Vreelandella piezotolerans: one gene and its partner. The protein of the gene in region 1 interacts with the protein of each later gene in a pairwise test. Links are inferred from orthologs where the notes say so. Each region holds a gene or a part of one and is shown in the gene's direction. Other genes may lie near its edges.

Region 1 (7,740 bases):
GGGAAGGATTCGAACCTTCGAAGCTTTCGCGGCAGATTTACAGTCTGCTCCCTTTGGCCACTCGGGAACCTCTCCAGCTGTGGCGGCACATTATGCCAGCCTCCAAAACGGTGTCAAGCCTGCAAACTCTTTATTTATCAAAGCTTGCTGGAAGCAGCACTTCAAAGCACGGCATCCGCTCTGGAACGCGCTGCATTCTGTCAAAGCAGCATCGAGAATGCAAGGCCTGCACGAATTTTTTCTAATGATACCGGCTCTGGTACTCGCGGCGCACCCGACATCTTTCCAGCACGCTCGGCAAACGTGAGCGGATAGCAGGCCTCCAACCCACCATAGACCATGTCGGGCCACACCGCGTGAGGCACTTGCACGCCGCGGGATACCACACGGGCATCGCCGCCGGTCAGCAGCACCGGTAGTGTCACCCCCTGCTGATCGCATACTTCACTGTAAATGCGGTTGATGGCGCTAACGGCGGCCATGTAAATACCATGGTTCACCGCATCCACCGTGCGCCTTCCCGGCTCTAGTAGCGCATCGGCTTCGCTTTCCGGATCGATGGCGACATTGCGTGTTCCCAGCTTCAGGCTCTCTTTCATCAGCCGCAGTCCTGGGATGATAAAACCACCCAGATGCATACCACCCGGTAAGACGAAGTCGATGGTAATGGCACTCCCGCAATCCACCGCGCAGCACCCCCCCGCCAGCTGGTAGCCTGCCAGCGCCCCCATCCAGCGGTCGACGCCGAGTCGCCCCGGCTCCTCGTAGCCGTTGACGACACCGAGCGCCTCTGACGTCGAGCGAGCCACGTACACATGGCGCACCTGGCGCCGCAGCAGCGCGACGGTCTCTTCAAGCACGGCCGTCCTGGCCACGCTGGAGATACGTACCGCTTCCACGACGTCCAAATCGGGAATGTCTGCCCCGGGACGCCACTCCTCTCGCGTCCACACGGCGCCTCGCGAACGGATCTCGCTGCTCTCGGCATCCTTGAGCCGCCACTTCGACAGCGTGTTGCCGATATCCAAATCCAAAATCATAGGCGCCTACGTACGCTAATCTCACCGCCGACCAGGCGTCGCGAGTAACCATTTTCAGTAACCCATAGGTTACCACTTTCATCGACATCCCCGGCGACGGCATCGCTGGAACGCTCGCCTTGAATCACACGGATGGGCAGGCCTGCGTAGGCATGCCGCTGATTCCAGGCATTCAACCAGGGAGCAAACCCGCGGGTTTCGAACCCCGCCAGCATGTTCAAAAGCCCTGCTACCATGTCTGCCGCTAGCTGATTACGCGAAATGCCCGGCTGCGCATCGAACAGCGCCGCCACCGGCTGGTCGATCGTGGCGCGCAAGCTATCTGGCAATGACAGATTCATGCCCATGCCGATGACCACTTCGCAGGGGCCAGCCGCGTCGCCGGTCACCTCGATCAAAATACCGGCCAGCTTACCGAGTTCACCACCCTGCTCGGCCAGCAGCACATCGTTGGGCCACTTCAACTTGGGCGACACACCATAACGTTCGAGCACTTGGGAGACCACCACACCGACGGCCAGACTAAGCCCCTCCAGCGCATTGATGCCGGACTCGAAGCGCCACCCCATCGACACCATTAGGCTCTGCCCCCAGGGAGTCGACCACACTCGCCCCCTGCGACCACGCCCAGCCGTTTGCAGCTCGACGAAGCAGACCTCGCCATGCCCCGCCCCTTGCGAAAAGCGTTCGCGCAGATATTCGTTACTGGACGGCAGCTGATCCTCGACGAATAGCCGTGTCAGTAAATGGCGGGCATCGGCGGGCAGCCGTTCGACGATCTTGGCGCCCTCCAGCGGTTCTAACGGGTAGGCGAGCCGGTAGCCGCGCCCTTTGACGGCCACCAGCTCGACACCCAGCGCCTCTAATTTTTTTAGTTGTTTCCACACGGCGGCTCGGGAAACGCCCAGCGCTTCGCCTAATTGTTCACCGGAATGAACCTCGCCATCGCTTAACAAACGCATCAGGTTACCGATGGTCATGTGCTTGCCCCAACTGGGAAAACGCCTATCTTAACGGAAGCGTCACAACAGCGAAAACTGCCGCGTTTAGGTTATTGACTTGCTGCTTTGTTTAAGACAGCGCTGGTAGTAGACCATCCCCAGACCCTATAATGCCGCCCTATTTTTCCAGCAGGATCGCGTCGTGATCGAGAATCTTCGCAACATTGCCATCATCGCCCACGTAGACCACGGTAAAACTACCTTGGTAGACAAACTGTTAAGCCAGTCCGGAACGCTCGACCGTAAGGCCGAAGGCCAAGAGCGCATCATGGACTCGAATGACCAGGAAAAGGAGCGCGGTATTACCATCCTGGCCAAAAACACCGCTATTCAGTGGCAGGATGGTAATGGCAAGGGTTACCACATCAATATCGTCGACACGCCTGGGCACGCCGACTTCGGTGGTGAAGTCGAGCGCGTCATGTCCATGGTGGACTCGGTACTGCTACTGGTCGACGCCGTTGACGGTCCGATGCCGCAGACCCGCTTCGTGACCCAAAAAGCGTTCTCCCAGGGCCTGAAGCCGATCGTCGTCGTTAACAAGATTGACCGTCCTGGCGCGCGCCCCGACTGGGTCATCGATCAAATTTTCGATCTATTCGACAACCTCGGCGCCACCGACGAGCAGCTCGACTTCCCGATCATCTACTGCTCGGCGTTGAACGGTATTGCCGGCATGGATCCGGAAGAGCTGGCCGACAACATGGACCCGATGTTCCAAGCCATCGTGGACATCGTCGAGCCGCCGAAGGTCGAAGTCGACGGCCCCTTCCAGATGCAGATCTCAGCGCTGGACTACAACAGCTACGTCGGCGTCATCGGCCTGGGCCGCATCACTCGCGGCAGCGTCAAGCCGAACCAGCAAATCAGCGTGATCACTAAAGAAGGCAAGACCCGTAAGGGTAAGGTCGGCCAGGTGATGACCCATATGGGCCTCGAGCGAGTGCAGACCGATGAAGCCACCGCTGGCGATATCGTCTGCATCACCGGCATCGAAGATCTAGCGATCTCCGACACGCTGTGCGACGTGAATAATGTCGAAGCGCTGCCGCCGCTGACCGTCGATGAGCCGACCGTCTCCATGACGTTCCAGGTCAACGACTCGCCGTTTGCCGGTAAAGACGGCAAGTTCGTTACCAGCCGCAATATCAAGGATCGTCTGGATCAAGAACTGATCCACAACGTGGCACTGCGCGTCGAGCAGGGCGAAACCCCCGAGAAGTTCAAAGTCTCTGGCCGTGGCGAGTTGCACCTGTCGGTGTTGATCGAAACCATGCGCCGTGAAGGCTTCGAGCTGGCCGTTGGCCGTCCGGAGGTCATCATCAAAGAGATCGACGGCGTCAAGCAGGAGCCCTACGAAGAAGTCATCATCGACTGTGAAGAGCAGCACCAAGGCTCGATCATGGAAGAGCTCGGCTACCGCAAGGGCGAAATGACCAACATGAACCCGGATGGTAAAGGCCGTGTTCGTCTGGACTTCATCATTCCCGCCCGTGGTTTGATCGGTTTCCGCGGCCAGTTCCTGACCCTGACGTCTGGTACCGGCATTCTAACCAGCCGCTTTGACCACTACGGCCCGCTAAAGCCCGACGCCGCCATCGAGCGTCGTAATGGCGTCATGGTCTCCATGGTCGACGGCAAAGCGCTGGCCTACGCGCTTTACACGCTGCAAGAGCGTGGCAAGCTGATCGTCGACCACGGCACCGAGGTGTACGAAGGTATGCTGATCGGTATCCATAGCCGTGCCAACGACCTGGTGGTCAACCCCACCAAAGGTAAGAAGCTGGATAACATGCGCGCCTCGGGCAACGACGAGAACATCGTACTGACCCCGCCAGTGAAGTTCACTCTGGAGCAAGCCATCGAATTCCTCGATTCCGATGAACTGGTCGAAGTAACGCCGAGCTTTATCCGCCTACGTAAGAAACTGCTCAAAGAGAACGAGCGCAAGCGCTCCAGCAAAAAGTAAGCTGACCGCTGCCGACACAAAGCCCGCCACCGCGCGGGCTTTTTTATGTAAGTTCTCAGCGTAGCAACCTTTTTCGTACGACAGCCCCTCTAGCCGCGCGTTTTGGTTCATCGCCAAGCGTGCTCGTTAACGCACCCTAAACGCTAGTACGCTGGAAAGCGCTGACGTTCTATCGCAAAGTAGCGCTATTCTCAGCACGCCCTCGGGGTGCTGACATGCCATAATTCATACAAGTGTTTGGATACTTACCCCCATCCTGGCACCCCTATACGGACACTCCTTCACATGAGCGGTCATAACGTCTGGACACACAAAGGCACGTTTTTATTGGCGGCGGTGGGCTCTGCCGTCGGTCTCGGCAACCTCTGGCGCTTTCCCTACCTCACCGGTGAAAATGGGGGCGGCGCGTTCATCCTGATTTACGCGCTGACCATTTTTGCCGTGGGCATTCCTATCCTCATCGCCGAGACCATGCTGGGGCGCACCAGCCGTCAAAGCCCCATCATGGGTATGCGGCATTTGACTAAAACGCATCGCACATCACGGGCGTGGGAGTCGATAGGCTGGCTGGGCGCCGCCTCCGCTTTTTTGATTTTGAGCTTTTATTCGGTGATCGCGGGCTGGGCGCTGCACTACACCTGGCTGATGCTCACCGGTTCGCTGGTTGGCGCAGACGCTCAAACCATCAGCGAGGGCTTCAATGCGCTGCTCGCCTCGCCCGGATTAATGACGCTGTACCACACGCTATTCATCGTGGGTTCCTCGCTGATCGTCGGGATGGGTATTCATAAAGGCATAGAGTCGGGCCTGCGCATCATGATGCCTGCGCTGTTCGTCATTCTGATCGTGGTGCTGATTTACGGCATCATCAATGGCGATGTGGGCGCGGCAGCGAGCTTCCTGTTCACCTTCAACATTGGCGATCTCAGCCTGGAAGGCTGGCTGCAGGCCATGGGTCAATCGTTCTTTACCCTAAGCCTCGGTATGGGCGCGATCATGGCTTACGGCGCTTATATGTCCAGCGACGCGTCGCTCACACGGACGGCCATTGCCGTCGCGTTCGTCGATACCGCCGTTGCCATGGTCGCGGGCCTGGCCATTTTCTCGCTGGTGTTCGGCGCGGGCCTGGAAACCGGCCAGGGCCCCGGGCTGATGTTCGTGACGCTGCCGCTGGCCTTTGCCGAGATGCCGTTTGGCGCCTTGGTCGGTGGTGTGTTCTTCATTCTAGTATTGGGGGCCGCCATTAGCTCCTCCATTTCGCTGATCGAGCCGGTCGCGGCGTTCCTGGTCGAGCGCTTCGACATGACGCGTCCCCAGGCGGTCACCATCATGGTCGTTGCGGCTTGGGCCATGGGGCTACTCACGGTGGTCAGCTTCAACGTCTGGGCAGAAGGCACGATTTTCCATACGCTGTTTGGACGCAGCGCCTTCGATGTCATCGAGCTGCTGACCAATATCTTCATGCCGCTGGGTGGCCTGTTGATCGCCCTGTTTGCCGGCTGGGCGCTGACCCAGAGCGAAGTCATGAAAGAGCTCGGCACCAATGCCACCTGGTTCGCTTTCTGGCGCTTTTTAGTGCGTTTCGTCGGGCCGGCGGCAGTATCGTTCGTCTTTTTACGTACGATACCCCACATCGAGGGGTATCTGATTCCAACGCTCGGCGCACTGCTCATCGTGGCGGCTTTTGCGCTTGCCCAGCGTCTGCGCCACTCTAAACCTTGATAACAATATCCCTGCTGCAGGCGGTGACGAGGCCGCCTGCCTTACGAGGACACCATGCAACCGCTTATCGAAGTACAACACGTCAATAAAGCGTTCGGTGGGCTACACGTCATCAACGACTGTTCGATCCAAGTCGAGAAAGGGTCGATCACCGGCATGATCGGCCCTAACGGAGCCGGTAAATCGACGCTCTTCAACCTGATCGCCGGGGCGCTGACGCCGGACAGCGGGCAGATCCTGCTCGATGGCGAAGACATCACCACCTTGAGCGCCGACCAGCGTTTCCACAAAGGACTGCTACGCACCTTTCAAATTGCCCACGAGTTCAGCCAGATGAGCGCGCTGGAAAATTTGATGATGGTGCCCCCCCGACAGGCCGGTGAAAATCTGTTCAATACTTGGTTCAAGCCATCGCTGGTGCGCGAGCAAGAGGCCGAGGTGCGCCGCCGCGCGCTGGAGGTCATCGACTTCGTCGGCCTGCACCATGTGCGCAACGAACTTGCGGGCAATCTCTCCGGCGGACAGAAGAAGCTTCTGGAGCTTGGCCGCACCATGATGACCGATGCCAAGATCGTCCTGCTCGATGAAATCGCCGCGGGGGTGAACCGTACGCTTCTGGGAGATTTAATGGGCAATATCGAGCGGCTCAACCGTGAGATGGGCTACACCTTCCTGGTCATCGAGCACGACATGGACATGATTTCGCGGCTCTGCGATCCGGTCATCGTACTGGCCCAGGGCAGCGTCATGGTGGAAGGACACATCGAAGCGATACAGAACGACCCGGCAGTCATCGAGGCCTACTTCGGCTCGGATGCCGCCTAACCCCGGCAATACGCTTCACACAGTCACGACCAATAGCCCACCCACGGCTACAACAACATGATCGCGTCTGGAGACCCCAGCGCGACGCTTGCTGAGACGCGTTTATGTCATCGACACAGGCATCACCCCAGCCACTGCTTGAAGCACGCGACGTGCACGGCGGTTATGGCAGTATGAATATTTTGAACGGGGTCGATATGACCCTGTATGCCGACGAGGTCGGCGTCATCGTCGGCCCCAACGGCGCGGGAAAATCCACCATGCTCAAAGCCGTATTTGGGCTTCTGAACGTCAACCAGGGCGAAATCCTGCTCAACGGCCAACCCATCCACAATTTACCGCCCAACCAACTCGTGGAGCGAGGCATGGGCTTCGTCCCCCAGGAGAAAAACGTCTTCCCCAGCCTCTCGGTGAAAGAGAACCTGGAGATGGGCGCCTACCTGAAGCCGCAGAACGTCAAGCGCATGCTGGAACAGGTGTACGACTTCTTCCCGCCGCTGGTCGAGAAGCGCCACCAGCCGGCGGGCGAGCTCTCCGGCGGCCAGCGCCAGATGGTGGCCATGGGTCGTGCACTGATGGCAGAGCCCAGCCTGCTGCTGCTAGACGAGCCCACGGCCGGATTATCGCCACTCTATATGAATGAGATCTTTGATCGCGTGAAGAAGATCAACGCCGCAGGTGTGGGCATCTTGATGGTCGAGCAGAACGCCAAGCAGGCCTTGGCGATTGCCGATAAAGGCTTTGTCCTGGCAGCAGGCCAGAACCGCTTTACGGATACCGGGGCGGCTCTGCTGGCCGACCCCGATGTCGCCAAAAGCTTTTTGGGCGGCTAGCCCGGGGGAGAAACGCGTGAACGAACTGGCTTTTTTCATTAATAACGTGGTGATTGCGGGTAGCGTCACCGGCTCGATTTATGCCATTGGCGCGATTGGCGTGACGCTGATTTTCAGCATCATGCGTTTTGCCCACTTTGCCCATGCCGACATGATGACCTTCGGTGCCTTCATGGTGCTGCTGCTCACCACCGCTTTCCCTGCCGTCGGCGCCAGCATTGGCGTCCCCACGGCGCTGATCATGCTGCCCCTGGCGATGCTACTCACCGCCCTACTCGCCGTCGGCATCGATAAGGCCTTCTATAAGCCGCTACGCGCCCATGGCGTAAAGCCCATCGTCATGGTGATTG
Region 2 (2,996 bases), 990 kb from region 1 along the record:
TTTGCATGAAAGCCTTTGATAAGAAGCAGGTCACAAGGCAACGTAGTAATAACAGGCCCATAGGCGTGCTTTACCCAGATTGCCAACACCACTTCGAGAAGTGACTTCAAGTTCAAGAGTGAGCTGCTGCCTCAGCGCTAATGCCTAGCACTCACGTGCTGAACGGAAGAAGCGGCAAGCTCAGACAAGCCAAGGATCGTTACCGGCGTTTAGAAACAGACACGATAAAGACCCTGACAAGCAACGCATGCGTTTTTAGTAGCTACCCTCTTATTGTTAGACCATGATGGGGTCACTTGTCGACCATCAAATTGTCATAAGACATACATTCATTTGCCATATACAGGAATATCGCGCGGTGACGCGCGGCGATCATCATGACCGAGCTGAGCCAAACTGCCCCTCTCAACCTACTAGCGACCTGCCCCAAAGGCATCGAAGGCCTGCTGGCGGATGAACTGACGGCCCTGGGCGCCGAACCGGGTAAAACCACCGTGGCGGGGGTCTATTTTTCTGCCGACCAAGCCACGGCCTACCGAGTCTGTTTATGGTCTCGCCTAGCGAACCGTGTGATTTTGCTACTGGCGCGGGAGTCTCTGGTCGAGACCGCCGAGCAGGTACGCAATGTGGTCGCACGCATCGCCTGGAGCCAGCATCTTGCCCCCGGCAAGACCTTGGCGGTGGATTTTCATGGCCGCAGCGACCATATTCGCCACACGCGCTTCGGCGCACAGACGGTGAAAGATGGTGTGGTGGACGCGCTGCAGTTAGGCGGTCGAGAGCGGCCCAACGTGGACACCAAAGCGCCTGACCTGCGCATTTACGCCCACCTGCACCGGGCCAACTTAAGCCTGGGAATCGATCTCTCCGGTGATAGTCTCCACCGCCGTGGCTACCGCCGCGATGTCGGGCACGCGCCGCTCAAAGAGAACTTGGCGGCAGCGCTGCTGGTGCGCGCAGGCTGGACGGAACGGGCCAAAGCGGGCGAGCCATTGATCGATCCGCTATGTGGGGCAGGAACGCTGCTAATCGAAGCGGCGCTGATGGCATCTGACCAAGCCCCTAACTTGAACCGCGAGCGGTTTGGCTTTCACGGCTGGGCAGGCCATCAAGACGCTGTGTGGAGTGAATTAAAACGCGAAGCCGAAGCACGCGCCTCGATTGGACGCAAACGTTGCAAAACCGAACTGATAGGCTTTGATCAAAGCCCGGCAGCACTGACCGCCGCGAAATCTAACGCCATGCGGGCGGGCATTCCTGCGCTGATCACGCTCCACGGCCAGAGTCTCGCCCAACTACATCGGCCGGAGACGCTGACCGCCGAGCAGGGGCTATTGATCACCAACCCGCCCTACGGCGAGCGCCTGGGCGAGCTGCCGGAACTGGTGCGGCTTTATGCTCAGCTCGGTGAAAAAGCCAAGGCGCTGTTTCCTGGCTGGACGCTGGCGCTGTTTACCGGTAATCCGGATCTCGGCCACCGCCTTGGGCTGCGCGCTCATAAACAGCACGCGCTAAAAAACGGCGCGCTGGATGCCAAGCTGCTGCTCATGGAGATTGCCAGCGCCCGCCCTGCGCCTAAGCAGAGCGGTGAGCCGACAGACGCGGGCGTAGTGCCCCAGGCAAGCCGTACGACAACATCGACGGTGTCGGAAAATGCAAAGATGTTTGCCAACCGTCTGGCAAAAAATCAAAAACGTCTGAAAAAATGGCTGAAGCAGAGTGGTGAAACCTGCTATCGCCTTTACGATGCCGATATGCCAGAGTACGCGCTGGCAGTGGATCGCTACGGCGACCGCGTGCACGTTCAGGAGTATGCGGCACCGAGTTCCGTGAACCCTTCTCAGGCACAAAAACGGCTGTTTGATGCCCTGGACGTGCTGCCCGAGGCGTTGGGGGTCGATCCCAGCAAGATTTACGTCAAGCGCCGCGAGCGGCAAACCGGTGCGGCCCAGTACCAAAAGCGCGATGCCAGCGGCGAGCGTTTTGAAGTGCGGGAGGGCAGCGCAAGGCTATGGGTCAACCTGCGGGATTACCTGGATACCGGTCTGTTTCTGGACCACCGGCCGGTACGCCGAATGCTGGGCGAGATGGCCAGCGGCAAGCGCTTTCTCAACCTGTTCTGTTACACCGCGACGGCCACCGTGCAGGCCGCGCTAGGCGGGGCCAGCGACAGCGTTAGCGTGGACATGTCCAACACCTACCTGGAGTGGGCCCGGGACAACTTTGCGCTCAACCAGCTCGAGCCCAGGCTGCACCGCGTGGTGCGGGATGACTGCTTCCGCTGGCTGGAAACCGCCAACGCGCAGTTCGATCTGATTTTCATGGACCCGCCGACCTTCTCGAATTCGAAAAAGATGCGTGACACGCTCGATGTGCAGCGCGACCACCCGCGCTTGGTGGAGCTCGCCATGGCGCGCCTGGCCCCCGGCGGTACGCTGGTGTTCTCCAACAATCAGCGCCGCTTCAAGCTCGACGAAGCACTGAGCGAGCGCTACGCCGTCGAGGAGATCACTGCGCGCACCTTCGATCCGGATTTTCAGCGGCGCACCAACTTGCATCACGTATTTTTGCTGCGTCACGCCCCCTTTGCCGATAAAGGGCAAGGCGATGATTGAACTATCGATTTACACCACGCTAGGCTGCCATCTATGCGCCCAATTGGAGGTGCTGGTGGCAACCCTGGCCAACCAAGAGGTGAGGCTGCACCACATCGAGATCAGCGACGACGACGCTCTAGTGGAGCGTTACGGCACGCGGATCCCGGTGCTGGTCGATGACGACGGGGTCGAGTTGGATCGCGGCTTCGACGTGGCGCGTTTGAGCCACTGGTTGAGCGAGCGGGGCTGGCTGGATGAGACGGCGCTGGCCGCACTCACCGCGCCGCCAGAACACGCGCCCCCCGTGGGGGCCCATCAGCGCAACGGGCGGCGCTTCTTAGGCTAATGAAGCGGGGAGAGTCAGTCTAAAAGGGTGATGCGTCAGAGCGCGTCTAAAAG

The links. The genes of interacting proteins can lie anywhere in the genome.
Region 2: the proteins of typA (region 1) and rlmKL interact in binary tests that used the Escherichia coli proteins (3 or more experiments, as listed by UniProt). The link is inferred for Vreelandella piezotolerans from one-to-one orthologs.

The regions. Positions count from the first base shown.
Region 1 is NZ_CP048602.1:185,319-193,058, reverse strand. Bases 1,665-4,596 are described here. They hold typA (translational GTPase TypA), read left to right. Parts: upstream 1,665-2,183; coding sequence 2,184-4,010; downstream 4,011-4,596. Other genes in these bases: GYM47_RS00835 (sodium-dependent transporter), read left to right, coding at 4,296-4,596; GYM47_RS00845 (biotin--[acetyl-CoA-carboxylase] ligase), read right to left, coding at 1,665-2,020. Outside these bases: GYM47_RS00850 (type III pantothenate kinase), read right to left, coding at 201-1,040; more of GYM47_RS00845, read right to left, coding at 1,037-1,664; more of GYM47_RS00835, read left to right, coding at 4,597-5,732; GYM47_RS00830 (ABC transporter ATP-binding protein), read left to right, coding at 5,787-6,557; GYM47_RS00825 (ABC transporter ATP-binding protein), read left to right, coding at 6,662-7,390; GYM47_RS00820 (branched-chain amino acid ABC transporter permease), read left to right, coding at 7,407-7,740. UniProt on the Escherichia coli protein: A 50S ribosomal subunit assembly protein with GTPase and nucleotide-independent chaperone activity, required for 50S subunit assembly at low temperatures, may also play a role in translation.
Region 2 is NZ_CP048602.1:1,173,612-1,176,607, forward strand. It holds rlmKL (bifunctional 23S rRNA (guanine(2069)-N(7))-methyltransferase RlmK/23S rRNA (guanine(2445)-N(2))-methyltransferase RlmL), read left to right. Parts: upstream 1-377; coding sequence 378-2,615; downstream 2,616-2,996. Other genes in the region: GYM47_RS05425 (glutaredoxin family protein), read left to right, coding at 2,608-2,943; GYM47_RS05430 (hypothetical protein), read right to left, coding at 2,979-2,996. UniProt on the Escherichia coli protein: Specifically methylates the guanine in position 2445 (m2G2445) and the guanine in position 2069 (m7G2069) of 23S rRNA. Methylation occurs before assembly of 23S rRNA into 50S subunits.